Regions from separate parts of the Kitasatospora sp. NPDC058162 genome, predicted to be linked through region 1. Evidence: predicted binding sites of a transcription regulator. Region 1 holds the regulator's gene; the other holds the start of a gene.

Evidence for each region. The regulator HrcA, encoded in region 1, represses chaperone genes, less so after heat shock. The targets are predictions, from matches to a motif close to TTNGCACTCNGNNNNNCNGAGTGCNAA.
Region 2: groL (chaperonin GroEL) is a predicted target of HrcA. The motif match lies at 4,004-4,030, and genes of this name have one in related genera.

The regions. Positions count from the first base shown of each region.
Region 1 is NZ_JBHVUS010000007.1:334,448-346,026, reverse strand. Features, by position in the region: gene ACFVXG_RS17230 (DUF3097 domain-containing protein) at 1-323, opposite strand, end outside; gene ACFVXG_RS17225 (hypothetical protein) at 347-931, opposite strand; gene htpX (zinc metalloprotease HtpX) at 983-1,903, opposite strand; gene hrcA (heat-inducible transcriptional repressor HrcA) at 2,171-3,205, shown strand; gene dnaJ (molecular chaperone DnaJ) at 3,282-4,421, shown strand; gene ACFVXG_RS17205 (16S rRNA (uracil(1498)-N(3))-methyltransferase) at 4,503-5,252, shown strand; gene ACFVXG_RS17200 (S41 family peptidase) at 5,333-8,569, shown strand; gene ACFVXG_RS17195 (RDD family protein) at 8,656-9,501, shown strand; gene ACFVXG_RS17190 (histidine triad nucleotide-binding protein) at 9,558-9,911, shown strand; gene ACFVXG_RS17185 (ribonuclease Z) at 9,918-10,841, shown strand; gene ACFVXG_RS17180 (PhoH family protein) at 11,178-11,579, shown strand, end outside.
Region 2 is NZ_JBHVUS010000003.1:505,294-523,182, forward strand. Features, by position in the region: gene ACFVXG_RS08765 (hypothetical protein) at 1-665, opposite strand, end outside; gene ACFVXG_RS08770 (PadR family transcriptional regulator) at 662-1,045, opposite strand; gene ACFVXG_RS08775 (hypothetical protein) at 1,110-1,742, shown strand; gene ACFVXG_RS08780 (hypothetical protein) at 1,739-2,095, opposite strand; gene groL (chaperonin GroEL) at 2,225-3,847, opposite strand; gene ACFVXG_RS08790 (cold-shock protein) at 4,181-4,384, opposite strand; gene ACFVXG_RS08795 (ubiquitin-like small modifier protein 1) at 4,938-5,216, opposite strand; gene thrC (threonine synthase) at 5,242-6,549, opposite strand; SAM riboswitch class I at 6,566-6,701, opposite strand; gene ACFVXG_RS08805 (glucosyl-3-phosphoglycerate synthase) at 6,845-7,855, shown strand; gene ACFVXG_RS08810 (trehalose-6-phosphate synthase) at 7,894-9,360, shown strand; gene otsB (trehalose-phosphatase) at 9,347-10,186, opposite strand; gene ACFVXG_RS08820 (DUF3263 domain-containing protein) at 10,336-10,563, opposite strand; gene ACFVXG_RS08825 (cupin domain-containing protein) at 10,686-11,036, shown strand; gene ACFVXG_RS08830 (extracellular solute-binding protein) at 11,060-12,298, opposite strand; gene ACFVXG_RS08835 (ROK family protein) at 12,681-13,640, shown strand; gene nagA (N-acetylglucosamine-6-phosphate deacetylase) at 13,637-14,845, shown strand; gene ACFVXG_RS08845 (carbohydrate-binding protein) at 14,909-15,898, opposite strand; gene ACFVXG_RS08850 (diguanylate cyclase domain-containing protein) at 16,067-17,863, opposite strand.

The DNA.
Region 1 (11,579 bases):
CGGGCGCCGGGGACGGCGAGGGAGCCGGAGGCGGTGCGGGCGGGGGTGCGGGGCGCGGCGGGGGCGGTCGGGCGCACCAGGGTGACGGCCTTGCCCTCCAGCAGGAAGCCGCCCGGCACCAGCGGGAAGACCCGCTGCTTGCCGAAACGGTCCTCCAGGGTGACGGTGAACCCCTCCGCGGTCTTCTCGCACCGCACCACCGCCCCGCAGTAGCCGGTGGCGGCCTCCTCGACTACCAGGTCCCGCTCGGCCGGCACCTCGGGTGCCGGCCGCTGCTTCTTCCACGGCGGGGTGAGGTCGGGTCCGTACTGGTGGCTGCGCATGGGGCGATTTTACGGACGGGGCGTCAGAGGCCCGGCGCCCCCCAGACCGGGAACCAGCGGCTGAGGTCCTTCTCCAGCCGTAGGTCGTTCCCCAGCGTCGCGTTGACCTGGAGCTCCAGCGGGCTGTTGCGCCGTTCGCCGCCGCCGGGCATCGGGGCGAAGGGGTAGAAGGTGCCGCGCTTGTAGAGGTAGACCAGGGCCAGCGACTGGCCCTGCGCGTTGCGGAAGCCGACCAGGGAGCAGAGCAGCTGCGGGCCGAAGCCGTTGGCCTCCAGCTCGCTGTTGACCGCGTGCAGGTCGTTGACCAGTTCCGGGAGTTCCTCGGGGGTGTGCCGGGTGAGCAGCCAGGAGTAGCCGTAGCCGTCCTTGGAGGCCTCCACCGGGACGCCGCCGCGTTCGGTGTCGGCGTCCAGCAGGGCCCGGACCTGCTGTTCGACCTGGACGAAGGCCGCGCCCTCGACGGCCGCGAAGCAGACCGAGCCGAGCCCGGTGGGGAGGAACCCGGCCGCGGCCTCCAGGGTGAGCGCGGCGGACGGCACGCCGAACAGCTGGTCGAGGTCGGGCTTGACGGGCTTGGTGCGGCCGAACAGGGCGTCCAGGAATCCCACGGCGGTCCTCTCGGGCGGGTCAGTGGCGGGTCGGCAGGTCGGTAGGGGGGGTCAGCGGCCGAGCTGCTCGGAGATCTTCGCCAGCTGGGCCAGCCGCTTCTCCAGGCTCGGGTGGGTGGAGAGCAGCTGGGAGGCGGTCTCCTTGGCGCTCAGCGCGGGGGCGAAGTAGAAGGCGTTGTAGGGCTGGGACTTGCGCAGGTCCTCGGTGGGGATGGCCGCGATCTGCCCGGTGACCTTGGTGAGCGCCGAGGCGAGGGCGCTGGGCCGGCCGGTGAGCTGGGCGGCGGCCCGGTCGGCGGCCAGCTCGCGGTAGCGGGACAGCAGCCGGGTGAGCAGGAAGCTGATCGCGTAGACGACGATCGACACCAGCGGGATGATCAGCGCCGCGAGGGCCGCGTTCTGGTCGTTGTTGTTGCGGTTGCCGCCCATGAACCCGCCGTACATGGCGATCCGGGTCATGGCCCCGGCGAGCACGCCGAGGAAGCCGGCGATGGTCATCACCGCGACGTCCCGGTGGGCGACGTGCGACAGCTCGTGCGCCAGGACGCCCTCCAGTTCCTCCGGTTCGAGCCGGCGCAGCAGGCCGGTGGTGACGCACACCACGGCGTTCTGCGGGTTGCGGCCGGTGGCGAAGGCGTTGGGCATGTCGTTGTCGGCGACCGCCACGCGGGGCTTGGGCATGTCGGCCAGCGCGCAGAGCCGGTCGATGGTGCCGTGCAGCTGGGGGTACTGCTCCTCGGTCACCTGGTGGGCGCCCATGGCCCGCTCGGTGATCTTGTCGCTGAACCAGAACTGGGCCACGAACAGCCCGCCGGAGATCAGCACGATCAGCGGCCAGGCCCCGCGCAGCAGCGCGATCAGCAGGCCCGTGAAACCGACGTACAGCAGCCCGATCACGAACATCGTCCCGATCATGCGGCCGGTCAGGCCGCGGTCGGGCGCGAAACGGGTGTGCTGGCCCGAGCTCGACATTGCTTGCTCCTCCGTTCGCCGTCGCTTTCGATGCTGCCACCCGGACGGCCCCGGGGCACCACCCGCGCACGGGGAGTGTCGTGGCGGCCGTCCGGAACTGCGGGCAGGATCACCCCGGCCGGGCCGTTCCTGCGGTAGGACCCGGGCCGTACACTGGCAGGTACGGTTTTGGCACTCGTGTGTGCAGAGTGCCAGGGTCGGGGCCCTTTCCGGAGTGGCTCGCAGCATCACAGACGGACAACGTGCGAAGACGGAGGTGCGTGCCCCATGGCCGGAGAGGTCCGCCAGCTGGACGACCGCAAGCTCGCCGTGCTGCGCGCGATCGTCCAGGACTACGTGGGCACCGAGGAGCCGGTCGGCTCCAAGGCCCTGGTGGAGCGGCACAACCTCGGGGTGTCCCCGGCGACGGTGCGCAACGACATGGCGGCGCTGGAGGAGGAGGGGTACATCCACCAGCCGCACACCAGCGCCGGGCGGATCCCCACCGACAAGGGCTACCGGCTGTTCGTCGACAAGCTCGCCGAGATCAAGCCGATGAGCTCCCCGGAGCGCCGGGCGATCCGGCACTTCCTGGACGGCGCCGTCGACCTGGACGACGTGGTCACCCGCACGGTGCGGCTGCTCGCCCAGCTGACCCGCCAGGTCGCCGTGGTGCAGTACCCCTCGCTGACCCGCTCCACCGTCCGGCACATCGAGCTGGTGGCGCTGGCCCCGGCCAAGGTGATGCTGGTGCTGATCACCAACACCGGCCGGGTCGAGCAGCGGATGGTCGACTGCCCGGGCACGGTCGGCGAGACGGTCCTGGCGGACCTGCGCTCGCGGATCAACGCGCGGGCGGCCGGCCAGCGGCTCCCGGACGTCCCCGGGCTGCTGGAGGAACTCCCGGGGGCCTTCGAGCAGGCCGACCGGCCGACCGTCAGTACGGTCCTGGCGACGCTGTTCGAGGCGCTCGCCGAGCAGAACGAGGAGCGGATCATGCTGGCCGGCACGGCCAACCTGACCCGCTTCGGGCACGACTTCCCGCTCACCATCCAGCCGGTGCTGGAGGCCCTGGAGGAGCAGGTCGTCCTGCTCCGCCTCCTGGGTGAGACCACGGACGCCGCGATGACGGTCCGGATCGGGCGGGAGAACGCGTACGAAGGGCTGAATTCCACCTCGGTCGTCTCGGTCGGCTACGGTTCGGGCGACGAGAGCGTGGCCAAACTGGGTGTGATCGGTCCGACCCGGATGGACTACCCGGGCACAATGGGGGCGGTGCGAGCGGTGGCACGGTACGTGGGTCAGATCCTGGCCGAGTCGTAGCAAGCAGACCGCCGTCGGAAAAACCCGGCGGCGGTGTCCAGTCGCACTACTACAGGCGGAACAAGCGGAGCATTTGGTGGCCACGGACTACTACGCGGTACTCGGCGTCCGACGGGATGCGGGGCAGGACGAGATCAAGAAGGCGTTCCGGCGCCTGGCACGCGAACTGCACCCGGACGTCAACCCGGACCCGAAGACGCAGGAGCGGTTCAAGGAGATCAACGCCGCCTACGAGGTGCTCTCCGACCCGCAGAAGCGCCAGGTCTACGACCTCGGCGGGGACCCGCTGTCGCCCGGCGGCGGTGGCGCGGGCGGCTTCGGCGCCGGCGCGGCGGGCTTCGGCTTCTCCGACATCATGGACGCCTTCTTCGGCGCCGCGGCCGGCCAGCGCGGCCCGCGCTCGCGCACCCGCCGCGGCCAGGACGCCATGATCCGGCTGGAGATCACCCTGGAGGAGGCCGCCTTCGGCACCACCAAGGAACTCCAGGTCGACACCGCCGTCACCTGCACCACCTGCAGCGGCGAGGGCGCGGCCCCCGGCACCTCCGCGCAGACCTGCGACATGTGTCGCGGCAAGGGCGAGGTGTCCCAGGTCACCCGCTCGTTCCTGGGCCAGGTCATGACCTCCCGCCCGTGCCCGCAGTGCCAGGGCTTCGGCACCGTCGTGCCGACCCCGTGCCCCGAGTGCGCCGGCGACGGCCGGGTGCGGGCCCGCCGCACCCTGACCGTCAAGATCCCGGCCGGTGTGGACAACGGCACCCGGATCCAGCTGGCCGGCGAGGGCGAGGTCGGCCCCGGCGGCGGCCCGGCCGGCGACCTGTACGTCGAGATCGCCGAGACCACCCACACCGTCTTCCAGCGGCGCGGCGACGACCTGCACTGCACCGTCACCATCCCGATGACGGCCGCCTCGCTCGGCACCCAGGTGCCGTTGCAGACCCTGGACGGGCTGGAGGAGGTCGACATCCGGCCCGGCACCCAGTCCGGCCAGTCGATCCCGCTGCACGGCCGGGGCATCACCCACCTGCGCGGGGGCGGCCGGGGCGACCTGATAGTGCACGTCGAGGTGCAGACGCCGACCAAGCTCGACGCCGAGCAGGAGGAGCTGCTGCGCCGGCTCGCCGTCCTGCGCGGCGAGGAGCGGCCGTCCGGCCAGTTCGCGCCGGGCCAGCAGGGCCTGTTCTCGCGCCTGAAGGACGCCTTCAACGGCCGGTAGCCGTCAAGGAGGGGGTGCCGGGTCCTCCCCGGCACCCCCTTCGCGTTTCCCCGAGTCCCACTCCTCCGGAGGTTCCCCGCCATGACCGCGCCCGTCTTCGTCGTCGAGACCGAGCGGATCGCCACCGCCGCGCCCGGGGCCGTGCTGCGGCTCGACGGGCCGGAGGGGCGGCACGCGGCGGCGGTGAAGCGGCTGGCGGCCGGCGAGGCGGTCACCCTGGCGGACGGGCTGGGGCTCGGCGTGGACGGCACGGTCGCCGCGGTGCTCGGCAAGGAGGCGATCGAGGTCACGGTGGACGCCGTGCGGCGCGAGCCCGAGCCCGCGCCGCGGATCGTGGTCGTCCAGGCGCTGCCCAAGGGCGACCGCGGCGAGCTGGCCGTGGAGACCATGACCGAGGTCGGCGTGGACGTGGTGGTCCCCTGGGCCGCCTCCCGGTGCATCACCCAGTGGAAGGGCGAGCGCGGGGCCAAGGCGCTCGCCAAGTGGCGGGCCACCGCCCGGGAGGCGGGCAAGCAGTCCCGCAGGCTGCGCTTCCCCGAGGTGCGCGAGCTGGCGACCACCCGGCAGCTGGCACCGCTGCTGGCGGGGGCCGCGCTCGCCGCCGTGCTGCACGAGGAGGGCGCCGAGCCGCTGGCGCAGGCCGCGCTCCCCGCCGGCGGGGACATCGTGCTGGTGGTCGGCCCGGAGGGCGGGGTCTCCCCGGAGGAGCTGGCCGCCTTCGCCGAAGCGGGCGCGAAGCCTTACCGGCTGGGCCCGTCGGTGCTGCGCACCTCGACCGCCGGGGTGGCGGCGGGGGCACTGCTGCTGGGGCGCACCGGCCGCTGGTCGTAGCGCCTCCGGGACCCCGTGCGCCCGCCCGGAGTCTGCGGAAAACGGAGCGGATCGTACCCGCAGCTGCCTACGCTGGCGGCGTGACGGACTCCCTGAGCACCTCCGCGGGCGCCTATCTGCGCCACCCCCACCTGCACGGTGACCTGGTCGCCTTCGTCACCGAGGACGACCTGTGGCTCGCCCCGCTGGACGGCGGCCGGGCCTGGCGGCTGACGGCCGATCACCTTCCGGTGCGCCACCCCCGGTTCTCCCCGGACGGGCGGCACATCGCCTTCACCTCCACCCGGGACGGCGCCCCGGAGGTGCACGTGGTGCCGGTGGACGGCGGTCCGTCCCGGCGGCTGACGTACTGGGGCGACGACCAGACCAGGGTGCAGGGTTGGACCGCCGACGGGCGCCCGATCGCCACCACCGGCGTGGGCGAGGCCGGCGGGCGCCGCAGCTGGGCGCACGCGGTGCCGCTGGACGGCGGCGAGCCGGCGCGGCTGCCGTACGGGCCGGTCGGCGGGCTCGCCTTCGAGCCGGACGGGGACCGGGCGCTGCTGGTGACCGTCAACAACCGCGAGCCGGCCTGGTGGAAGCGCTACCGGGGCGGCCGGGCGGGCAAGTTGTGGATCGGACGGGACCGGTTCGCCCGCGTCCACGAGGAGTTGGACGGCAACCTCGACTCCCCGCTCTGGGTGGGCGGCCGGATCGCCTTCCTGTCCGACCACGAGGGCGTCGGCGAGCTGTGGTCCAGCCGCCCGGACGGCTCCGACCTGCGCCGCCACAGCACCGACCCGGACGGCTTCTACGCCCGCGGCGCCGCCACCGACGGCACCCGGGTGGTCTTCCACCGGGCCGGCGACCTGTGGCTGCTGGACGACCTGGAGACCGCCGCGCCGCGCCGCCTGGACGTCCGGACGGCCGGCTCGCGGGCCGGCCGCCGCCCCCGCCCGGTGCACGCCGCGCACTGGCTGGAGTCCGTCGCCCCGGACCGCACCGGCCGGGCCGGCGCCGTGGTGGTGCGCGGCGGCGTGCACTGGCTGACCCACCGCGAGGGCCCGGCCCGGGTGCTGGACGAGACCCCGGGCGTGCGCGCCCGGCTGGCCCGGGTGGTGCCGGGCCGGGACGGCGCCCAGGGGGTGCTCTGGGTGACCGACGCCGAGGGCGAGGACGCCCTGGAGTACGCCCCCGCCGTGCACGACCCCGAGCGGCGCCGGCTGGCCGCCGGGCAGCTGGGCCGGGTCAACTCGCTGGTGGTCTCCCCGGACGGCGAGCGGGCCGCGCTCGGCGTGCACGACGGCCGGGTGCTGGTGGTCGGGCTGGCCGACGGCGCCGTGCGCGAACTGGACCGCAGCAGCGACGGCGAGGTCAGCGGGCTGGCGTTCAGCCCGGACTCCGCCTGGCTGGCCTGGTCCCGCCCGGTGCACCGGATGGGCCCGTACTCGCTGCGCCAGATCGTGCTGGCCGACCTGGCCACCGGTGCCGTCGGCGAGGTCACCCCGGAGCGCTTCCTCGACACCTCGCCCGCCTTCACCGCGGACGGCCGTTACCTGGCCTTCCTGTCGGTGCGCGACTTCGACCCGGTCTACGACGCCCACGCCCTCGAGCTGTCCTTCCCGAACGGCTGCCGCCCCTACCTGGTCACGCTCGCGGCCGAGACGCCGTCCCCGTTCGGTCCGCAGCGGGCCGGGCGGGCCCCGGGCGGGGCGGAGGACGAGCCCGAGTCCCGCAAGCCGGAGGGCGGGGAGGCCGCGGGCGGGGCCGTGCCGGCCGTCCGGGTCGACCTGGACGGCATCGCCGACCGGATCCTGCCCTTCCCGGTCGAGGGCGGCCGGTTCCACGCGCTGCGCGCCGCCAAGGACGGGGTGCTCTGGACCAGGGTGCCGCTGCTCGGCGAACTCGGCGACGAGGCGGCCTCGTTGGACGACGAGCGGCCCCGCCCGGTGCTGGAGCGCTTCGACCTCCGCAAGCGCCGCGCCGAGCAACTGGTGCACGGCGTCGACGGGTTCGCGGTCAGCGGGGACGGCACCCGGGTGACCGTGCTGGACGGCGGCGAGCTGCGGATCGTCCCGGCCGACCACAAGGCCGGCGGCGAGGACGACGAGACCGCCGTCGACCTCGCCCGGCTGCGGGTGACCGTCGACCCGGCCGCCGAGTGGCGGCAGATGTACGCCGAGAACGGCCGCCTGATGCGCGACAACTTCTGGCGCCCCGACCTCGGCGGCCTCGACTGGGCCGGGATCCTGGACCGCTACCGGCCGCTGGTCGAGCGGGTCGGCTCGCACGACGAACTGGTCGACCTGCTCTGGGAGGTGCACGGCGAGCTCGGCACCTCGCACGCCTACGTCATCCCGTACGGCCGCTACACCGAGCCCGCCCGGCGCCAGGGCCTGCTCGGCGCCGACCTGGTCAAGGACGGCGAGCGGTGGCGGATCGGCCGGATCCTGCCCGGCGAGTCCTCCGACCCCCGGGCCCGCTCGCCGCTGGCCGCGCCCGGCGCCGCGATCCGCCCGGGCGACGCCGTGCTCGCCGTCAACGGCCGCCCGGTCGACCCGGTCACCGGCCCGGCCCCGCTGCTGGCCGGCACCGCCGGGCAGCCGGTCGAGCTGACCGTGGCGGGCAAGGACGGCAGCGACCGGCGCCACCCCGTGGTCGTCCCGCTCGCCGACGAGGAGGCGCTGCGCTACCACGACTGGGTGGCCGGCCGGCGGGCCGAGGTGCGGGAGCTGTCCGGCGGCCGGCTCGGCTACCTGCACATCCCCGACATGCAGGTGGCCGGCTGGGCGCAGCTGCACCGCGACCTGTCCACCGAGATGGCCAAGGAGGGCCTGATCGTGGACGTCCGGGAGAACCGCGGCGGGCACCTCTCGCAGCTGGTGATAGAGAAGCTGGCCCGGCGGATCATCGGCTGGTACGCGATCCGGGACACCGACCACGGGGTGCCCTACCCGATGGACGCCCCGCGCGGGCCGGTGGTCGCGATCGCCAACGAGCTGTCCGGCTCGGACGGCGACATCGTCAACGCCGCCATCCAGGCGCTCGGCATCGGCCCGGTGGTCGGCACCCGCACCTGGGGCGGGGTGATCGGCATCGACAGCCGGTACCAGCTGGTCGACGGGACCCTGGTCACCCAGCCCAAGTACGCGATGTGGCTGGAGAACTACGGCTGGGGCCTGGAGAACCACGGCGTCGACCCGGACGTCGAGGTGCCGTTCGCCCCGCACCACTGGGCGGCCGGCGAGGACCCGCAGCTGGCCGAGGGCGTGCGGATCGCCCTCGACACCCTGGCCGCCACCCCGGCCCGCACCAGGCCGCCGCTGCCCTGGGCGTAGCCGTGCCGCCCCGGGGCCTGGGTAGGATGCGGGGCTGTTCTTGATCGCGATCTTGATCTGATCGACAGCTCACGGGGGAGCACACCATGGCGCAGGGCTATCCGCCGCCGCAGTACCCGCAGAACGGCCCCGGGCCGCAGCCGTACGGCCAGGGGCCGTACGCCCAGCAGCCGCCGCAGCAGTACGGGCAACAGCAACAGCCCCCGTACGGGCAACAGCAACAGCCCCCGTACGGGCAACAGCAACAGCCCCCGTACGGCCAGCAGCAGCCGCCGTACGGGCAACAGCAACCGCCCTACGCCCAGCCGCCGCAGGGCTACGGCCAGCCCGGCCCGTACGGCCCGAACCCGTACCCGTCGCACGGGCAGCCCGCCGCGCAGCCCCAGCCCCAGCCGCAGCCGCAGGGGCAGGGGCAGTACCCGCAGGCGGCGCAGCCCGCGCTGCCGCCGTGCCCCCCGGAGGCGTCCGGGTTCCGGCGCTTCCTGGCGATTGTGCTGGACCTCGCCCTCTCCCTCGGCCTCGGTTTCGCCGCGGCTGCCGCCTCCGACGTCGCCGCCGGCCGCACCAAGCCCGTCGCGGCCGCGGCCGGTCACGCCGTCCAGCACCACGCCAGTGGCCCGGTGGTGCCGTTCTGGCTGGCGTTCCTGGGCGTCGGCCTGCTCGCCTCGTTCCTCAACCAGGTGGTGTTCGCCCGGCTGACCGGCTTCAGCGTGGGCAAGGGGATCCTGGCGATGCGGGTGGTGCGCCGCAAGCGGGTGATGCGCCCGAACACCTGGCGGCTCACCCGGCGCTGGCTGCTGGGCTTCGTCTTCCTCGCGGTGGTGATCATCTCCGATGACTTCGAGCTGTCCGAGGGGGACGTCGTCGGCATGCGCTCGGTGCGCTGGAAGCACCTCCAGGAGTACCAGCAGGCGGTCGGGCGGCTCGGCTAGGCTGCGCCCGTACGGCCCGTGCAACCGTGATCGACGACCGAACCGAGGAGAATCCGATGGCCGGCGAGCCGCAGTCCGACTGTGTGTTCTGCAAGATCGTGGCGGGCGAGATCCCGGCGACCGTGGTGCGCAAGACCGAGCGCGTCCTGGCCTTCCGCGACATCGCGCCCAAGGCCCCCGTGCACGTCCTGGTCATCCCGCACGTCCACTACCCGAACGCGGCCGCCCTGGCCGCCGCCGCGCCGGAGATCGCCGGTGAACTGCTCGCCGAGGCGGGCGCGGTGGCGAAGGACGAGGGCCTCGAGGACTACCGGCTGATCTTCAACACCGGTGCGGGCGCCGGGCAGACCGTCTTCCACGCCCACGTGCACGTGCTCGGCGGGACGCGCATGAACGAGAGCATGGTCTGATCCCAGGTGTCCCAGCGCGAACTCGTCGTCCTCGGCACCGCCAGCCAGGTGCCCACCCGGCACCGCAACCACAACGGCTACCTGCTCCGCTGGGACGGCGAGGGCCTGCTGTTCGACCCCGGCGAGGGCACCCAGCGGCAGATGCTGCACGCCGGGGTCTCGGCCACCCAGATCACCCGGATCGCGGTGACCCACTTCCACGGCGACCACTGCCTGGGCCTCGCCGGGGTGATCCAGCGGATCAACCTTGACCGGGTCCCGCACCCGGTGGACGTCTACTTCCCGGCCTCCGGCGAGGTCTACTTCGAGCGGCTGCGGCACGCCACCGCCTACCACGAGACCGCCGTGCTGCGGCCCCGGCCGATCGACGAGCCCGGCCCGCTGCCCGCGCCCGGCGCCCGCTTCGCGCTGGACGCCGTCCGGCTGGACCACCCGGTGGAGTCCTTCGGCTACCGGCTGTCCGAGCCGGACGGCCGCCGGCTGGTGCCCGAGCGGCTCGCCGCGGCGGGGGTGCGCGGCCCGGCCGTGGGCCGGCTCCAGCACGAGGGCGCGGTCGAGGTGGACGGCCGGGTCGTCACCCTGGACGAGGTCAGCGAGCCGCGGCGGGGCCAGCGCTTCGCCTTCGTGATGGACACCCGGCTCTGCGAGGGCGTGTACCAACTCGCCGAGGGCACCGACCTGTTGGTGGTGGAGGCGACCTTCACCGACGCCGACGCCCACCTCGCCGAGGACCACGGCCACCTCACCGCCGGCCAGGCCGCGAAGGTCGCCGCCGAGGCCGGGGCGCGCACCCTGGTGCTGACCCACTTCTCCCAGCGCTACCCGGACCTCGGCCAGCACCTGGCCGACGCCCGCAAGCACTTCGACGGGGAGCTGGTGCTCGCCGAGGACCTCGCCCGGGTGCCCGTCCCCGCCCGCCGCCACCCGTGAACGCCGGGGAGCGCGCGGAGGAACGGAGGGCACCGGGAAACGGGCTGCGGAAAACGGCTGCGGAAGAGGCCCCGGGAAAAGGGCTCGCGCCGTCCTGCGATCTGCCGCAGCATCGTCGGGTGCGGCCCCGCCGCCCGCCGCAGCGATCACGCTCGCGGCGTACCCTGGTGCCCCGGAGAGACCGAGCGGCCCACGAGACCACGGATGGGATGAGGCAGGCCCCAGCGCCGACCCATGAGTGACACATCGCAGACCCGTACCGACGGACAGTCGCGCCCCGAACCGACCGACGACGGCCGGGTGAGCGCCCGGATCGTCATCCCCGAGAAGCATCCGATGGTCACCCTGCTCGGCACGGCGGACTCGCTGCTGCGCGTGATCGAGCAGGGCTTCCCCGCCGCCGACATCCACGTCCGCGGCAACGAGGTGACCGCCACCGGGGAGCGCGCCGAGGTCGCCCTCGTGCAGAAGCTCTTCAACGAGATGATGCTGGTGCTGCGCACCGGCCAGCCCCTGACGGAGGACTCCGTGGAGCGCTCCATCGCCATGCTCCGCGAGGAGGGCCCGGACAGCCCGGCGCCGTCCCAGGTGTTCACCGCGAACATCCTGTCCAACCGCGGCCGCACGATCCGCCCCAAGACGCTGAACCAGCAGCGCTACGTCGACGCGATCGACAAGCACACGATCGTCTTCGGCCTGGGCCCGGCCGGCACCGGCAAGACCTACCTGGCGATGGCC
Region 2 (17,889 bases), on a different contig from region 1:
TTCTGGACCGCCTGGAGCAGCCCGCCGACGACCGCCGAGACCAGCACCAGCCCGGCGGTCCGCAGGTTCGGCCGGGGCAGCAGGTCGGTCGGCGCGGCGACCAGCAGCAGCGCGGCCGCCACGAACGGCAGCGTGGCCATCCCGATGTAGCCGACCCACCAGACGTCGAAGGACTCCGGCCGCCAGACGGCCAGGCCCAGGTCGTACAGCCCGACGGCGCCCAGGAGCAGCGCGGTGACCCGGACGGCCGTCCACCGCCCCAGCAGGGCCGCCACCCCGAGCAGCAGCGCGGCCGCCGGCGGGGCGAAGGCCCGGACGTGGTTCCCGAACGAGTCGTCCCAGGCGAGCCACCTGGTGGTCCGCTCCAGGGTGGCCACCCAGGGCACCATGGTGGCCCCGACCACCGCACCGGCGATCATCGGCGCCACCAGCGCGAGCAGCCGTCCGACCGCCGACCCGCCGGTCAGCCCGAGCCGCACCCGCAGCCCGTACGCCGCCAGGCCGAGCACCTCCCGGGCGACCGCGGCGCGGCTGCCCGCGGCCGTCGTGTCGGCGAACACCTCGGCCAGTTCCTCGCCGCGCTCGCGGCGGTACCGCGCCGGGTAGAGCTGCAGCGCTGCCCGCAGCAGCCCCGAGGACGTCGGACCGATCACCGGCATGGTCATGAGAGTCCTCCCCCCGCGGCGGGCCGCCCCTGGGACCCGGTCTTCCCCGGCAGCATCGACCGGATCTTCGTCAGCCGGCGCTCGGCCTCGGTGGCGACCGCCCGCAGGCGCCCGGCCTCGGCGGCCAGGGCGGCCCGGCCGTCGTCGGTCAGCGCGTAGCTGCGCCGGGCCCGGCCGTCCACGACCTCCTCGGCGGCCACCTCGATCAGGCCCTGGGTCAGCAGCCGGTCGAGCGCGCCGTAGAGCGTGCCGGTGCGCATCTTGACCCGGCCGTCCGAGATCGCGGCGATCTCCTGGATGAGCGCGTAGCCGTGCCTCGGGGCGTCCGCCAGCGCGGTGAGCAGAAGCAGCGTCGGCTCCTGCATGGAGCGTTCTGTCATACACCTACATATATCGTTGAACGGCACATCCCGTCCACCGGGACGACCCGCCACAATGTGCCCCATGCCGACCGAGGACCTGCTCACCGCCTGGACCGCCCTGCTGCACCGCTGTGGCGCCACCGACGACCCCGAACCGTACGGCCGGGAGCTGCTGCGCCGCTGGTCGGCGCCGGACCGCCGCTACCACACCACCGAGCACCTGCGCGCGGTCCTGCGCCACGTCGACGAGCTCGCCGGGCACGCCGCCGACCCCGACACCGTCCGGCTCGCCGCCTGGTTCCACGACGCCGTGTACCGCCCCGACCGCACCGAGAACGAGGAGCGCAGCGCCGCCCTCGCCGTCCGCGCGCTGACCGCCATCGGCCTGCCCGCCGGTCGGGTCGCCGAGGTGGAACGCCTGGTCCTGCTCACCGTCGCCCACGACCCGGCCCCCGGCGACCGCGACGGCGGGGTGCTCTGCGACGCCGACCTCGCCGTCCTCGGCGGCGCCCCCGAGGCCTACGCGGCGTACGCGGCCGCCGTCCGGGAGGAGTACGCCTTCGTCCCCGAGCCGGACTTCCGCACCGGCCGGGCCGCCGTCCTGCGCCACCTCCTGGCACTCCCGGCCCTCTACCGCACCCCCGCCGCCCACGGCCGCCTCGCCGCGGCCGCCCGCACCAACCTCACCACCGAACTCCAAACACTGGAGGACTAGCCCAGCTCCCCCACCGACGCCACCACGGCCCCCTGCTTGCCGCACACCCAGTGCGGCTCCGGCCCCAACTCGGGCTCCACGCCGAGCGCGTGCGGGTCCCCGTCGGCCGCGCAGGCACCGCACAGCGGCCACCGCCCGTACGCCTCCAGCAGCGCGTCCTGGACGTCCTGGGCGACCAGCCCGAGCACGTAGTCGGTGCCGTCCGGCCACTGCTCCAGCCACCACCGGCGGTGGGTGACGGCCTGCTCCACCAGCGAGACGACGGCGGCGTCCGCCACGTCCCGCGCGGTGAGGTCGGCCAGGATCAGGGCCCGGGCGTTGTGCAGGGCGGTCTCGATGTCGTCGGAAGCCATCCGTCCATTCTCCGCGGCCCGCCCACGGGTTCAAAACGGCCCGACGCCGAAACGCCGCGTGGGCGGCCCCCCGAAGGGAACCGCCCACGCGGACGAGGATCAGCCGATCCGATCGGAGTCCGATCAGGATCAGAAGTCCATGTCACCGCCCGGCATGCCGCCGCCGGCGGCCGCGGCGGCCTTCTCCGGCTTGTCGGCGATGACGGCCTCGGTGGTGAGGAACAGCGCCGCGATGGAGGCGGCGTTCTGCAGCGCGGAGCGGGTGACCTTGGCCGGGTCGATGATGCCCTCGGCGATCAGGTCGACGTAGGTGTTGGTGGCGGCGTTCAGGCCCCAACCGGCCTGCAGGTTGCGCACCTTCTCCACCACGACGCCGCCCTCGAGGCCGGCGTTGGTCGCGATCTGCTTGATCGGGGCCTCCAGCGCCACGCGGACGATGTTGGCACCGGTGGCCTCGTCGCCCTCCAGCTCCAGCTTGTCGAAGGCGACACCGGCCTGCAGCAGCGCGACGCCACCACCGGCGACGATGCCCTCCTCGACGGCGGCCTTGGCGTTGCGGACGGCGTCCTCGATGCGGTGCTTGCGCTCCTTGAGCTCCACCTCGGTGGCCGCGCCGGCCTTGATGACGGCCACGCCGCCGGCCAGCTTGGCGAGGCGCTCCTGGAGCTTCTCGCGGTCGTAGTCCGAGTCGCTGTTCTCGATCTCGGCACGGATCTGGTTCACGCGACCGGCGACCTGGTCGCTGTCGCCGCCACCGTCGACGATGGTGGTCTCGTCCTTGGTGATGACCACCTTGCGGGCGGTGCCCAGCAGGTCGATGCCGGCGTTCTCCAGCTTGAGGCCGACCTCCTCGGAGATCACGGTGCCACCGGTGAGGATGGCGATGTCGCCGAGCATGGCCTTGCGGCGGTCGCCGAAGCCCGGGGCCTTGACGGCGACGGACTTGAAGGTGCCGCGGATCTTGTTCACGACCAGGGTCGACAGGGCCTCGCCCTCGACGTCCTCGGCGATGATGACGAGCGGCTTGCCGCTCTGCATGACCTTCTCCAGCAGCGGGAGCAGGTCCTTGACCGAGCCGATCTTGGAGTTGGCGATGAGGATGTACGGGTCCTCGAACGTCGCCTCCATGCGCTCCAGGTCGGTGGCGAAGTAGGCGGAGATGTAGCCCTTGTCGAAGCGCATGCCCTCGGTGAGCTCGAGCTCCAGACCGAAGGTGTTGCTCTCCTCGACGGTGATGACGCCTTCCTTGCCGACCTTGTCCATGGCCTCGGCGATGAGCTCGCCGATCTGGGTGTCAGCGGCGGAGATGGAGGCGGTGGAGGCGATCTGCTCCTTGGTCTCCACGTCCTTGGCCTGGGCCAGCAGCTGGTCCGAGACGGCGGCGACGGCCTTCTCGATGCCGCGCTTCAGGGCCATCGGGTTGGCGCCGGCGGCGACGTTGCGCAGACCCTCGCGAACCAGGGCCTGGGCGAGCACGGTGGCGGTGGTGGTGCCGTCACCCGCGACGTCGTCCGTCTTCTTGGCGACCTCCTTGACGAGCTCCGCACCGATCTTCTCGTACGGGTCCTCGAGCTCGATCTCCTTGGCGATGGAGACACCGTCGTTGGTGATCGTGGGGGCGCCCCACTTCTTCTCCAGCACGACGTTGCGGCCCTTGGGGCCGAGCGTGACCTTCACTGCGTCGGCGAGCTGGTTCATGCCACGCTCAAGGCCGCGGCGAGCTTCCTCATCAAAGGCGATGATCTTGGCCATCAGAAGTGGTCCTCCGGGACACGGTCGACTGCTCGGACCAAGGGGTGCCCGCGACGGACGGCCCTGGTGTGCGGAGGTCCATTCCCCTGCCGCTCCCGGGGGCCTCACCGACCCGGTCCGCTGTCACTCTCACACTGTGAGTGCTAACGCCAATGATTAGCACTCCGGGTGGTCGAGTGCAAGCCCAATAGCCAACCCGCGAGCCGCCGTCCGCCCCCGCCCGGCCCGCCCCGGGAACGCCGACGGGCCCGTACGACGCGTGTCGTACGGGCCCGTCGAGAAGCGAGTGGTCACCAGCCGTGGGCCGCGCCGAGCTCCTGGGTTCGGAAGGGGTCAGACCGCCGCGCGGACCATGTCCGCCTGCGGGCCCTTCTGTCCCTGGGAGATCTCGAACTCGACCCGCTGGCCCTCCTCGAGGGTGCGGTAGCCGTCCATCTGGATCGCGCTGTAGTGGACGAAGACGTCCGCACCACCGTCGACCGCGATGAAGCCGTAGCCCTTCTCCGCGTTGAACCACTTGACGGTGCCCTGAGCCATTCCGAACTCCCCTAGTGCTGTGCTGGCCCTTCACGGTCCCGCAGGTCGCGGGCCCGGGTCTGGTTTTGAAGGCCGGCCCGGGGAACCCCCCCTGAGCGCAGCCGTGCACGCCGCAATCCGCCGCAACGGGGGCGCCGGACGGCTTCCGTGAGCGGTTGATTACGTCGACCGCCGCTGAATGTATCCGGACCGACGCCCTCTGCAACAGGGTCAACCGCCGGGAATTCCATAGGCCCGTCAAGAGACAAGAGCGAACAAACCGGAAGAAACTCGGCATTCCGCGCGGGGCATAGCGGACGAATTACCCAAATGCCCGCAGGAATTCTGACATCTGCCTGACATGTTTCACGGCCCCGGCCCGCAACCGGTCCCAGCAGCCGGACGACCTCCGGTGAAGCACCCCGTGCGCCGGAAGGGGAACCCTGTTCCCAGCAGAGCCACACTCTACTCCGACTTGACCGGGAAATATTCCCGCCGAAATGCAAGCGGCCGCCCGCACGTACGGAATTCCAGTCTCCGTACGTGCGGGCGGCCGGGAAGCGGACCGGACGGTTCAGCAGCCGCCGGCCACCGCCGGAATGATCGAAACGCCGGCGCCGTCCTTGATCTCGGTCTCCAGGCCCTCGGCGAACCGCACGTCGTCGTCGTTCACGTACACGTTGACGAAGCGGCGCAGCTTGCCGGTGTCGTCCAGGATGCGGGCCGCGATGCCGGCGTGGTTCTGCTCCAGGTCGGCGATCACCTCGGCCAGGGTGGCCCCCTCGGCGGTCACCTCGGCCGCGCCGCCGGTGTAGGTGCGCAGGATGGTGGGGATGCGGACGTTGGCGCTCATGGCTCTCCTAGCGGGGGTGGGTGGTTCAGGCGGACGCGAGGCCGGCGGCGTGGAAGGAGTCCAGCGTCGGGCGGATGACGGCGGTCATGCCCGCCTCGGAGACGGCGTCCAGCGTCTTGAGGCCGTCCCCGGTGTTGATCGCGACGGTCTCCTTGGACGGGTCCAGCTGACCGGTCTCGACCAGCTTCTTCAGCACGCCGACGGTCACCCCGCCCGCGGTCTCCGCGAAGATCCCCTCGGTCCGGGCCAGCAGCCGGATCGCCGCCACGACCTCCGCGTCCGTCACGTCCTCCACCGCGCCGCCCGTCCGGCGGGCGATGTCCAGCACGTACGGGCCGTCCGCCGGGTTGCCGATCGCCAGCGACTTGGCGATGGTGTCCGGCTTGACCGGCTTGATCACGTCACGGCCGGCCTTGAACGCCGCCGACACCGGCGAGCAGCCCTCCGCCTGGGCGCCGAAGATCCGGTACGGCCGGTCCTCCACCAGACCCAGCTTGATCAGCTCCTGCAGCCCCTTGTCGATCTTCGTCAGCTGCGAGCCCGAGGCGATCGGAATGACGATCTGCTCCGGCAGCCGCCAGCCGAGCTGCTCGCAGATCTCGTACGCCAGCGTCTTGGAGCCCTCGCCGTAGTACGGCCGCAGGTTGACGTTGACGAAGCCCCAGCCCTCGCCGGCCGGGTCCCCGATCAGCTCCGAGCAGAACCGGTTCACGTCGTCGTAGTTGCCCTCGATGCCGACCAGCTCGCCGCCGTACACCCCGGCCATCACGACCTTGCCCTGCTCCAGGTCGTGCGGGATGAACACGCAGGAGCGGAACCCGGCCCGGGCCGCCGCCGCACCCACCGCACCGGCCAGGTTGCCGGTCGAGGAGCAGGACAACGTGGTGTACCCGAACGCCCGGGCCGCCTCGATCGCGCAGGCCACCACCCGGTCCTTGAACGAGTGCGTCGGGTTGCCCGAGTCGTCCTTGACGTGCAGCTGCGCGGTGAACCCGAGCTCACGGCCCAGGTTGTCCGCCTTCACCAGCGGGGTCCACCCGGGGTTGAGGTTCGGCTTGGACGCGACGTCGGTCGGCACCGGCAGCAGCGGCGCGTACCGCCAGATGGACGCCGGACCGGACTCGATCCGCTTGCGCAGCTCCTCGGCGCGCTCGCTGCCGAACTCGTAGGCGATCTCCAGCGGCCCGAAGCACTCCAGGCAGGCGAAGCTGGGGCCGAGCGGGAAGCGGGTTCCGCACTCCCGACAGGACAGGGCGGCGGCGGGGCCGAGGTCGACCGTTGGGGGTACCCCCGGCCGAAGGCTGGGGGAGGGTGCGGCGGTGTCGATAGCCATGATGGCGAGGCCTCTCTCCTCATCTTCCCCGCGGCGCGGTCGCGCCACAGGCCGGAATTGGCACCTGTCCCGCCGGGGCCTGTCGACGACAGCCGCGCGAGAAGGTTGCCGGGACGTCAACGGGCCGTTCCCTCAGTCCCTCTGGATGAGCATGTGAAGTTATGGTTCAGCGGCGACCCCGGCGTGCAAAGGTCCGACCGCTGTACGAAGACTGTATCCGAAGGCGTCCACCCCGAAAGGGACCGTCCGCCAAGCGAGATGGCCCGTTCCACCGATCCCGCCGAGGAGAGTCACCGTGCCCGCCGAACCGACCCCCGCACTTCTCCCGCAGGCGGCGTCCTGGCTCCGCCGCCGCTCGTGGAGCGCGGCCGAACGGCCGGTCGACGCCCTCCTCGCCGCCAAGCGGCGCACCCACCAGACGGTCAGCGTGGTCCTCCCCGCCCTCGACGAGGAGGCCACCGTCGGCGACATCGTCCGCACCGTCCGGCGCGAGCTCATGGACCGGATCCCGCTCGTCGACGAACTCGTCGTGGTCGACTCCGGCTCCACCGACGCCACCGCCGCCGTCGCCGCCGAGGCCGGCGCCCGGGTGGAACACCGCGACCGGATCCTCCCCCGGCTGCCCGCCGTCCCCGGCAAGGGCGAGGTGCTCTGGCGCTCCCTGCTGGTCACCCACGGCGACATCGTCTGCTTCGTCGACGCCGACCTGCGCGAGTTCGACCCGGCCTTCGTCTCCGGCATCGTCGGCCCGCTGCTCACCGAACCCGACATCCACCTGGTCAAGGCCATGTACGACCGCCCCCTGGAGACGGAGAGCGGCGCGATCGTCCCGGCCGGCGGCGGCCGGGTCACCGAACTCGTCGCCCGCCCCCTGCTCAACCTCCACTGGCCGGAACTCGCCGGCTTCGTCCAGCCCCTCGGCGGCGAGTACGCGGCCCGCCGCTCACTGCTCGAACGGCTGCCCTTCCCCACCGGCTACGGCGTCGAACTCGGCCTGCTCGTCGACGCCCTCGAACAGGTCGGCCTGGACGCCCTGGCCCAGGTCGACGTCGGCGTCCGGCACCACCGCCACCAGGACGGCCAAGCCCTCGGCCGGATGGCCGCCACCATCTACCGCACCGCCCTCGAACGCCTCGACCGCACCCACCGCCTCAAGGCCTCCGCCGACCTCGTCCACCCCCACCTCACCCAGTTCACCCGCACCCCGGCCGGCGGAACCCCCATCTTCACCGCCCACACCCACCCCGTGACGGCCCTGGAACGCCCCCCGATGCACACCGTCCCCGAATACTCCACCCGTCATTGACGGGTTTGCCGCCCCGACCCCCCGGCAACATCCCAACCATGGGCGATCTCACGACCGAACGTTCGAGTGCGACCGGAACCGCCCCCGTCCTGGTGGCCTCCAACCGGGGACCGGTGTCCTTCAGCACCGCCGACGACGGCACGCTGACCCTGCGCCGCGGCGGCGGAGGCCTGGTCTCCGGCCTGTCCGCGATCGACGACCCCACCGCCGTCTGGGTCTGCGCCGCACTGGGCGACGCCGACCGCAGAGCCGCCCGGGAAGCCCCCGACGGCCGCCTCGACCTCGCCGGGCACGAGGTCGGCGGCCAGGCCGTACGGATGCTCGACATCGACCCGGAGACCTTCGCCCGCGCCTACAACGGCGTCGCCAACTCCACCCTCTGGTTCATCCACCACCTGCTCTACGCGACCCCCACCGCGCCCTCCTTCGACGCCGACTTCCGCACCGAATGGGCCGCCTACCAGGCCTACAACGCCGCCTTCTCGGCCGCCCTGGCCGCCGAAGCCGCCCCGGAAGCCGCCGTCCTGGTCCAGGACTACCACCTGTCCCTCACCCCGGCCCTGCTCCGCGCGGCCCGCCCCGACCTACGGATCGGCCACTTCTCCCACACCCCGTGGGCCCCGCCCGAGTACTACCGGCTGCTCCCCGACGACGTCGCCCGGGCCGTCCTGACCGGCATCCTCGGCGCCGACCGGGCCGGCTTCCTCACCGAACGCTGGGCCCGCGCCTTCGCCGCCTGCTGCGAAGACCTCCTCGGCGCCACCTTCGACCCCGAGAACCTCACCGTCACCCTCAACGGCCGCACCACCCACCTCGGCGTCCACGCCCTCGGGGCCGACGCCGACTTCCTGCGCGAACGCGCCCACCGCCCCGACGTCGACGAACGCCTCGCCGCCCTCAGGACCGCCGTCGGCGACCGCCGCACCATCGTCCGGGTCGACCGCACCGAGCTGAGCAAGAACATCGTCCGCGGCCTCCAGGCCTACCGGCACCTGCTCCGCACCCGCCCCGAGTGGCACGACCGGGTGGTCCACATCGCCTTCGCCTACCCGTCCCGCACCGACCTCGCCGAATACCGCGCCTACACCGCCGCCGTACAGGACCTCGCAGCCGCCATCAACGCCGAATTCGCCACCCCCACCTGGCAGCCCCTGATCCTGCACGTCAACGACGACTTCCCGCGCAGCCTCGCCGCCTACCGCCTCGCCGACGTGGCCCTCGTCAACCCGATCCGGGACGGCATGAACCTGGTCGCCAAGGAGGTCCCGGTGGTCTCCGACCACGGCTGCGCCCTCGTCCTCTCCCGCGAGGCCGGCGCCCACACCGAACTCGGCGACGACGCCCTCACCGTCAACCCGTACGACGTCATCGCCACCGCCGAAGCCCTGCACACCGGCCTCACCATGAGCCCCGGGGAACGCGCCGACCGCACCAAGCGCCTCGCCGCCGCGGCCACCGCCCTCCCCCCGCAGCAGTGGTTCCTCGACCAGCTCAACGCCCTGTAAGGACCTCCCCCAGATCCCCCAACAGCTCCACCACACCCTCGGGCCCGTCGACCACCAGATCCGCCCGCTCGGCCAGCTCCCGCACCGGCGCGTCCCCCACCGCGCCGCTGCACACGAGCACGCCCGCGAGCCCCTCGCCCCGCAGCTTCTCGACCGCCGCGAAGGCCGCGACGTCCCCCAGGTCGTCCCCCGCGTACAGCACGGCCCGCGCCCCGCGCTCCCGCAGGAACCCCGTCAGCGCCGCCCCCTTGTCCACCCCCGGCGGCCGCAGCTCCAGCACCAGCCTCCCGGGCTCCACCACCAGCCCGTGCTCCGCCGCCAACTCCCCCACCGGCCCGCGCAACAGCTCCAACACCCGATCCGGCTCCGCCGTCCGCCGGGTGTGCACGGCCACCGAGCGCCCCTTGTCCTCCACCCACGTCCCCCCGGGCGCCCCCACCCGCTCCAACACCCCCGGCAACGCCCCCCGCACCGCGGCCACCCCCGGATGCACCTCGGGCGCCGAGACCTCACCCCCCTCCCACCGCTCAGCCCCGTAATGCCCGAGCACCACCACCCCGGGAAGCCCCGCCAACCCCCCGTACTCGACCGCCAAAGCCGCCGGCCGCCCAGTGATCACCACCACGGCCCCCACCCTCCCCGTCAGCACCCCCAAGGCACCCCGCACCCCCGGATGCGCCCGGGCCTGCGAAGGATCCGCAACGATCGGCGCCAACGTCCCGTCGAAGTCCAGAGCGACCACAGCATCCCCAGGCGCCGCAAGGATCCCCCGAAGCCCATCCCGCCCAGCCCCGGTCACCGGCACCCACTTCTCGTCAAATCCCATGCCGTGCCCATACCCCCAAACCCCGCACCAACCCACCCACAGCAACCACCCCCCACCCCCACCCCCCACCAAGGCGAGAGGGACGCGCCCCCGGCCTCACCCACCCTCCCGAGAGCCCACCCCCACACCCAAGCCCCGCGCAGCGGCTCTCACCGAGCCCCCCGCCGCCCCTCCCGCACCCGCCGCAACCGATTCACCAACACCGGCGCGAACGCCAGCGCCTCCTCCCGGTCCAACAACCCGTTCAGCACCTGGTAGTACCGCGTAGAGGAGAGCCCCAACTCCTCCCGGATCGCCCGCTCCTTGGCCCCCGCTGTCCGCCACTGCCGCCCCTCCAGCGCCAGCACCGCCCGGTCCCGCTCACTCAGCTCGCCCAGCTCGCCCACCGCACACCACCTCCGCACATCCCCCCACGGACCTACGAAGTGTCATTCTCGGACGTACCCCCGACACACTCTGCCCCCCACCCCGGTGCCCCCGCCCGACTAGCGTCACCCCCATGACCACGCCGAGCTTCGCCGTCCACATCCCCACCACCGACCTCGACCCCGAGCCCCTCGACCCGTCCCAGATCGTCTCCGGCACCCCCGAGGTCACCGGCAAGGTCCTCGCCGAGTCCCCCGACGGCCGCCAGCTGCGCGGCATCTGGCAGATCACCCCGGGCGTGGTCACCGACGTCGAGGCCGACGAGATGTTCGTGGTGCTGAGCGGCCGGGCCACCATCGAGATCGAAGGCGGCCCGACCCTGTCCGTCGGCCCCGGCGACTGCGCCGTCCTGCGCGAGGGCGACCGCACCACCTGGACGGTCCACGAGACCCTCCGCAAGGCCTACGCGATCACGCTCCCCTAAAAAGACCCCCCGCCCCGGGGGCCCTACTGCTTCCGGACCCGCGCCGCTTCCTTCATCGCCGCATCCTGCAACCCCTGCAGCACCTGCTTCGGCTCCCCGGTCACCGCCTGCCCGATCCCGGTCTTGATCCGGTTGCTGACCTCACCCCAGGCCGGGTCCCCGAACGGGTAGAAGCTCGCATTGGTCAGCCCGACCGCGAACTGCTTGAGGTCCTCGTGCTTGGGGTCCGAGGACATCTGGCTGAACGCGTCCTGGGTCACCGGCAGCAGGTTGTACTGCTCGTCGAACTTGAGCTGGTAGTCCTTCGTGTAGACGAAGGACAGGAACTTCTTGATCTCGTTCTTGTGCCCGTTCGCCTTGAACGCCATCATCCAGTCCGCGACGCCGAGGCTCCCGGTCCTCCCCACGCCGTCCTTCTTCGGGATGGCCGCCGTACCGAAGTCGACCTTCCCGGCGGACGCCATCCGCAGCAGGGTCGGGTGCCCGTTGAGCATCGCGACCTTCCCCGAGGCGAAGTCCTGGAACACCGGCGTGCGGTTCATCTTGCCCGGGTCCGAGTACGTCAGCCCGGTGCTGACCAGGTTGTTCTTCAGCCAGCTGAAGGTCGCCTGGTTCTGGTCGCTGTCGATGGTGTAGTTGCCGACGTCGTCCGAGAGCGAGCCGCCCCCGCTCAGCGTCCACAGCATGGACTCGGCCGGCGCCTCCTCGGGCCCCAGCGGGAGCCCGTACGGGGTCACCCCCGGCACCTTGGCCTTGATCTTCTCCGCCGCGGCCCGCAGTTCGTTCCAGGTGGTGGGCGGCTGCGTGATCCCCGCCTGCCGGAAGATCGCCTTGTTGTAGAAGAGCACCCGCGAGGACGACACGAACGGGATCCCGTACTGGGTGCCCAGCACCTGCCCGGCGTGCGAGAAGTTGTCCATGAACTTGGCCTGGGTGTCCATCGAGAGGACGTCCGCCGCCGGGTACAGCCGGTCGGCCGCGACCTGTTCGGCGAAGCCGCCGGTCTGCAGCAGGTCGGGCGACTTCCCGGCCGCGATCATGTCGTCGACCTTCTTGCCGATGTCGGTCCAGCTGTCCACCTCGACCTGGACCTTGATACCGGGGTTGGCCGCCTCGAAGGCCTTGGAGACCTCGTCCCAGTAGTGCTTGGAGCTGGTCTCGACGTTCTCCCCGTAGTCCGCGGCGACCAGTTTGAGGGTGACCTGCCCGTCGCCCTGCCCGCTGCACGCGCTGACCGTGGTGAGCACCAGTGCTCCGGCCAACGCCGTACCGAGCACACGGAGGGAAACGTGGGCGCGCCTGTCCAACGCGGGTACCGCCTTCAAAAAGAACTACAGCCGGACGAGGGAATCCGGCAGGGGGGAGCGCCACACTCCCAAACCGCTCGCCCATTGGTCCACACCACTCGCCCCCGTCCGTCGAGTAGTTACCGAAGTGCCCTGGTTCATTGCACGATGCGCAACAACCGGCGCACGAAGCCCCTCACCCCGACTCCCCCGCCCAAGCCCGCCCGAAGCCCCACCCAACGCCCCACCCAAAGCCCCGCACACCCCCGCACCCGAGACAAAGCTCACCCAGTATGGACCAGACCAATCCGACAACTGGACTAGACCTCTTCGACCCGACCAAGGGAAACTGTCCCCCGTGAAGCACGTCATCGCACTCGATGTAGGCGGCACCGGCATGAAGGCCGCGCTGCTCGCCCAGGACGGCTCCGTGCTGTTCGAAGCACGCCGACCGACCGGGCGGGAACACGGCACCGACGCCGTCGTCGCCGCCATCCTCGACTTCGCCGCCGACCTGGCCGACGAGGGCCGCGCCCGCTTCGGCCTCGCCCCGTCGGCGGCCGGCGTGGCCGTCCCCGGCACGATCGACGAGAAGAACGGGATCGCGGTCTTCTCCGCCAACCTCGGCTGGCGCGACCTCCCGCTGCGCAAGCTGCTCGGCGAGCGCCTGGCCGACACCGCCGGAGGCACCCGCGGCCCCGCGATGCCGGTCGCCCTCGGCCACGACGTGCGGTCGGGCGGCCTCGCCGAGGGCCGGCTCGGCGCCGGCCACGGCGTCGACCGCTTCCTGTTCATCGCCCTCGGCACCGGCATCGCCGGCGCCATCGGCATCGACGGCCGGATCGAGGCCGGCGCCCACGGCTACGGCGGCGAGATCGGCCACGTCGTGGTCCGCCCCGGCGGCCCCCAGTGCGGCTGCGGCGCCCGCGGCTGCCTGGAGACGCTGGCCTCCGCCTCCGCCGTCTCCCGCGCCTGGGCCGAGGCCAGCGGCGACCCCGACGCCGACGCGGCATCCTGCGCCGCCGCGGTGGACGCCGGGGACGACCGCGCCAGTGCGGTCTGGAAGGCCGCGGTCGACGCCCTGGCCGACGGCATCGTGCTGGCCCAGAGCCTGCTCGACCCGTCCACGGTGATCGTCGGCGGCGGGCTGGCCGAGGCCGGCGACACGCTCTTCACACCGCTGCGCGCGGCGGTCACCGAGCGCCTGACCTTCCAGATGCCCCCGAAGGTCGTACCCGCCATGCTCAAAGACACCGCCGCGTCCCTGGGCGCCGGCCTGCTCGCCTGGGACCTGCTCTCGATGGAGGTGACCGCGTGACCACCGCGGACCGTGACCGTACTGCCCTGTCCGGCGCCCGGCTCGTCCTGCCCGGCGGCGTCGTCGACGGCGACCGCCTGACCGTCGAGGGCACCCGGATCGCAGCCATCACGAGCGGAGCGAACCGCGGGACGAACGGCGGGCAGCCCGAACCCGGCGACCTCGACCTGACCGGCCACACCGTCGTCCCCGGCTTCGTCGACCTGCACGTCCACGGCGGCGGCGGCGCCTCCTACGCCTCCGGCATCGCCGAGGAAGCCCTGCTCGCCGCCCGCACCCACCTCGAACACGGCACCACCACCACCGTCGCCTCCACCGTCACCGGCGAGATCGACGACCTCACCCGCCAGGCCGCCGTCCTCTCCGAACTCGTCGAGGACGCCACCCTCGCCGGCATCCACTTCGAGGGCCCCTTCATCTCCCACAACCGCTGCGGCGCCCACCGCCCCGACCTGCTGCGCGACCCCGACCCCGCCCTGGTCCGCAAACTCGTCGACGCCGCCCGCGGCCACGCCAAGATGCTCACCCTCGCCCCCGAACTCCCCGGCGGCCTCGACTCCGTACGCATGCTCGCCGACCTCGGCATCATCGCCGCCGTCGGCCACACCGACTCCGACTACGCCACCACCCTCGAAGCCATCGAAGCCGGCGCCACCGTCGCCACCCACCTCTTCAACGCCATGCCCGGCATCGCCCACCGCGCCCCCGGCCCCATCGTCGCCCTCCTCGAGGACGAACGCGTCACCGTCGAACTCATCAACGACGGCGTCCACCTCCACCCCTCCGTCCTCGACCTCGCCTACGGCACCGCCGGCCCCAGCCGCGTCGCCCTGATCACCGACGCCATGGGCGCCGCCGGCATGGGCGACGGCCTCTACCCCCTCGGCCCCCTCCAGGTCCGCGTCGAGAACGGCGTCGCCCGGCTGGTCGAGGGCGGCGCGATCGCCGGCTCCACCCTCACCCTGGACGTGGCCTTCAAGCGCTCGGTGACCGTGAACGGCCTGACCCTCGCCCAGACCGTCGAGTCGCTCTGCGCCACCCCGGCCCGGCTGCTCGGCCTCGCCGACTCGATCGGCTCGCTGGAGGCCGGCAAGCTCGCCGACCTGGTCGTGGTCGACTCCGAGAGCTACGACCTGGTCGCCGTGATGCGCCGCGGCCGCTGGGTCCTCGGCGGCGACAGGTTCCCCACCGTCAAGTCCGTCTGAGCAACGGCAACGGCCGCCCCTCCCCGACGGGGACGGGCGGCCGTTTCACACCACGGACCAGCCTCAGCTGCTCGGCTCGACGGTGATCTGGTCGATCAGGATCGGCCCGGAGGGCACCGTGAAGGTGACCGAGTTCGCCCCGGCCTGGAACTGCGGCAGTATCCAGGTCGTGTACCAGGACGACGCCGGGTCCTTGCCGGGCGAGTAGTTCTTGTACGTCAGCCCGTTCGGCCAGTCCTTGCCGTTGACCGAGGCCGCGCCCTTCACGTCCCCGCCGGCGTTGTTGAAGTGCACCGTGAGCTTGTACGTCCCGGCCGCGGCGACCTGACCGTTCCAGGTCACCGAGCCGCCCTGCTGGAGCGTCAGGTAGCTGCCGTCGGCCGACTTGGCGCCCTTGACGCTGTTGCCGGACGGCGCGTTCTGCCCCTGGAGCTGGCCGGCGTCCACGGTCGCCGGGCCGGCCGAGACGGTGGCGCTCGCCGAGGGCGAGGCCGTCCCAGTGGTGGCGGAGGTCGCCGGGGTGCTCGGGGCGGGCGGGGCGGCGGTCGTGGTGCCGCCCTTGGCGCCCTTGTCGCCCTCCGGGTCACCGGTGGAGAGCGCGATCCCGGCACCGATCGCGATCGCCGCGACCACGGCGACCGCGCCGATCACCGCACCCTTGCTCCGGCCGCTGCTCGGCCGCTCGTCCCCCGGCTGCGGCCGGGAGTGCTCGGCGTAGCGGGTCTGCTGGGCGGGCGTGCCGTACTCGGCCTGTTGCGGGAGGCCGGGCTGGCCGTACTGGCCCTGCGGGGGCATCCCCTGCTGGCCGTACGGCGGCTGCGCCGGGCCGGGCTGGCCGTAGGGCGGCTGCTGGGCGCGCGGCGGCTGGCCGTACTGCGCCCGGCCGACCTCCATCGGCCGGTTGTACGACGTGCGGGGAACTCCCTGCTGCGGCTCGGCCGGCTGTCCGGCGGAGCCGTCGGCCGGGCGGTAGAGGTAGCCGAACGGGTCGTCGTCCTGCGGGGCACCGCCCCCCTGGCCCTCGGGCAATCCGTTGTCGCCGGCGGTCGTCACGGTGGTCTGTCCCCCATCCGGTGTGCGCCGCGCGCGGGCGGCGCAGATCATGGACGCTGTCGTACCGGGCACCCTACCTGCCCTACCTGACAGCAGGAAAAGAACCCTTGACAACCCGTGGGTAACCTGCGCGTTCCCGGGCGCCCGGGCCGCCCCGCGAGCCCGCCGTCAGCCCGCCCGCCGGTGCGAGCGCTCGCCGCGCGCCCCGCGCACCGCGCCGCCCCGGGCCCGCTTCTCGTCGTACATCCGCTCGTCCGCGGTGTGCAGCACCTCCTCGATGCTCATCCCGCAGCCGGCCCAGCCGATCCCGAGGCTCACCCCGACCCGCATCGCCCGGCCGTCGATCCGCATCGGCGGAATGATCGCGTTGCGCAGCCGGTGGGCCAGGTCCTTGGCCTCCTCGCGGCCGATCCCGTCGGCCAGCACCACGAACTCGTCGCCGCCCAGCCGGGCCACCGTGTCGCCGTCCCGGACCGCCCCGCTCAGCCGCCGGGCGACCTCGACCAGCACCGAGTCGCCCGCGTTGTGCCCGAACCGGTCGTTGATCGACTTGAAGCCGTCCAGGTCGCAGAAGAGCACCGCCAGCCCCTTCTCGGCCGGCGCCGCCGGACCGGAGCGGAACGGCGCGGACCAGGCCTCGCCGCCGGGCCCGAACTCGGCGGGCACCACGGCGTGCACGTGCTCCCCGTAGCCCGCGCCGAGGCCGGGCAGCGGCCCGCCCTCCAGCAGCCCGTAGCCGTGCACCGGCCCGGCGTACGGGTCCACGCCCTCCAGGCCCTCGTACGCCGTGTGCGCACTGTAGGAGTCGGCCGGGTAGGCGTACGGCTGCGGGCAGCCGACCTCGGCGGTCAGCGCGCCGGCGGCGGCGCCGACCGGCTGCGGCTCGGCGCAGAGCCGGCGGGCCAGCCGGGCCTTGAGCTCGGCGCCGTTGGGCAGGCCGGTGAGCGCGTCGTGGCTGGCCCGGTGGGCGAGCTGGAGCTCGTGGCGCTTGCGGTCCTCGATGTCCTCGACGTGGGTGAGCAGGAAGCTCGGGCCCTCGGCCGCGTCCGCCACGATCGAGTTGCGCAGGCAGACCCACTGGTAGCCGCCGTCCCGCCGGGACAGCCTCAGTTCCGCCCGGCCGCTCTCGGCGCTGGTGCGTTCCAACAGGGCCCGGTCCTCGGGGTGCACGAGATCGGCGAAGCTCTGCTGGCGCAGCACCGCGCGGGGGCGGCCGAGCAGTCGACAGAGCGCGTCGTTGACCCTGGTCAGCTGGCCGCGCCCGGCGCCGTGCAGTTCGGTGATGGCCATCCCGCTGGGCGCGTACTCGAAGGCCTGCCGGAAGCTCTCCTCGCTGGCCCGCAGGGCCTGCTGCTCCTTCTCCAGCCGGGCCAGCGCGCGCTGCATCTCGGCCCGCAGCCGGGCGTTGCCGATCGCGATGGAGGCCTGCAGCGAGAACATCTCCAGGGCTTCGCGGGTCCACGCCCCGGGCCGCTTGCCGCTGCGCGGGCGGTCCACCGAGAGCACGCCGAGCAGGTCGCCGCCGGCGCTGTACATCGGGGCGAGCAGTCCGTCGGCGGGGTGCCAGTCGTTGGCGTAGACGGGCAGCGGGCTGTCCCCGATCCAGCGCGGGATGTCGCTGGCGACGGCCCAGCCGCGGTCGTACGGCAGGAAGCGCAGGGTGCCCCAGTGGTCGCTGACGCCGAGCAGCCGGTCCCAGGACTCCCGTGAGCCGACCTGGCCGAGCAGCACCGAGGGCCCGCCCATCGGGCTCTCCTCCAGCTCCCAGACGGCCGCCACCACGAGGTCGCCGTCCGGCCGGACCAGGCTGACCGCAGCGGCGTCGAAGCCGAGTCCGTGCACCGCGCCCTCGACGACGGCCTGCAGCGTGCCCGCCAGGCTGCGGGCAGCGTTGAGGTCCGCCACGACCCGGTGCAAGGTGCGGAGGGTCGCGAGACGGACGTACGGCTCCGACTCGGCTTCCATGCGGGGGCTCCCCGGCTGCTTCGGAT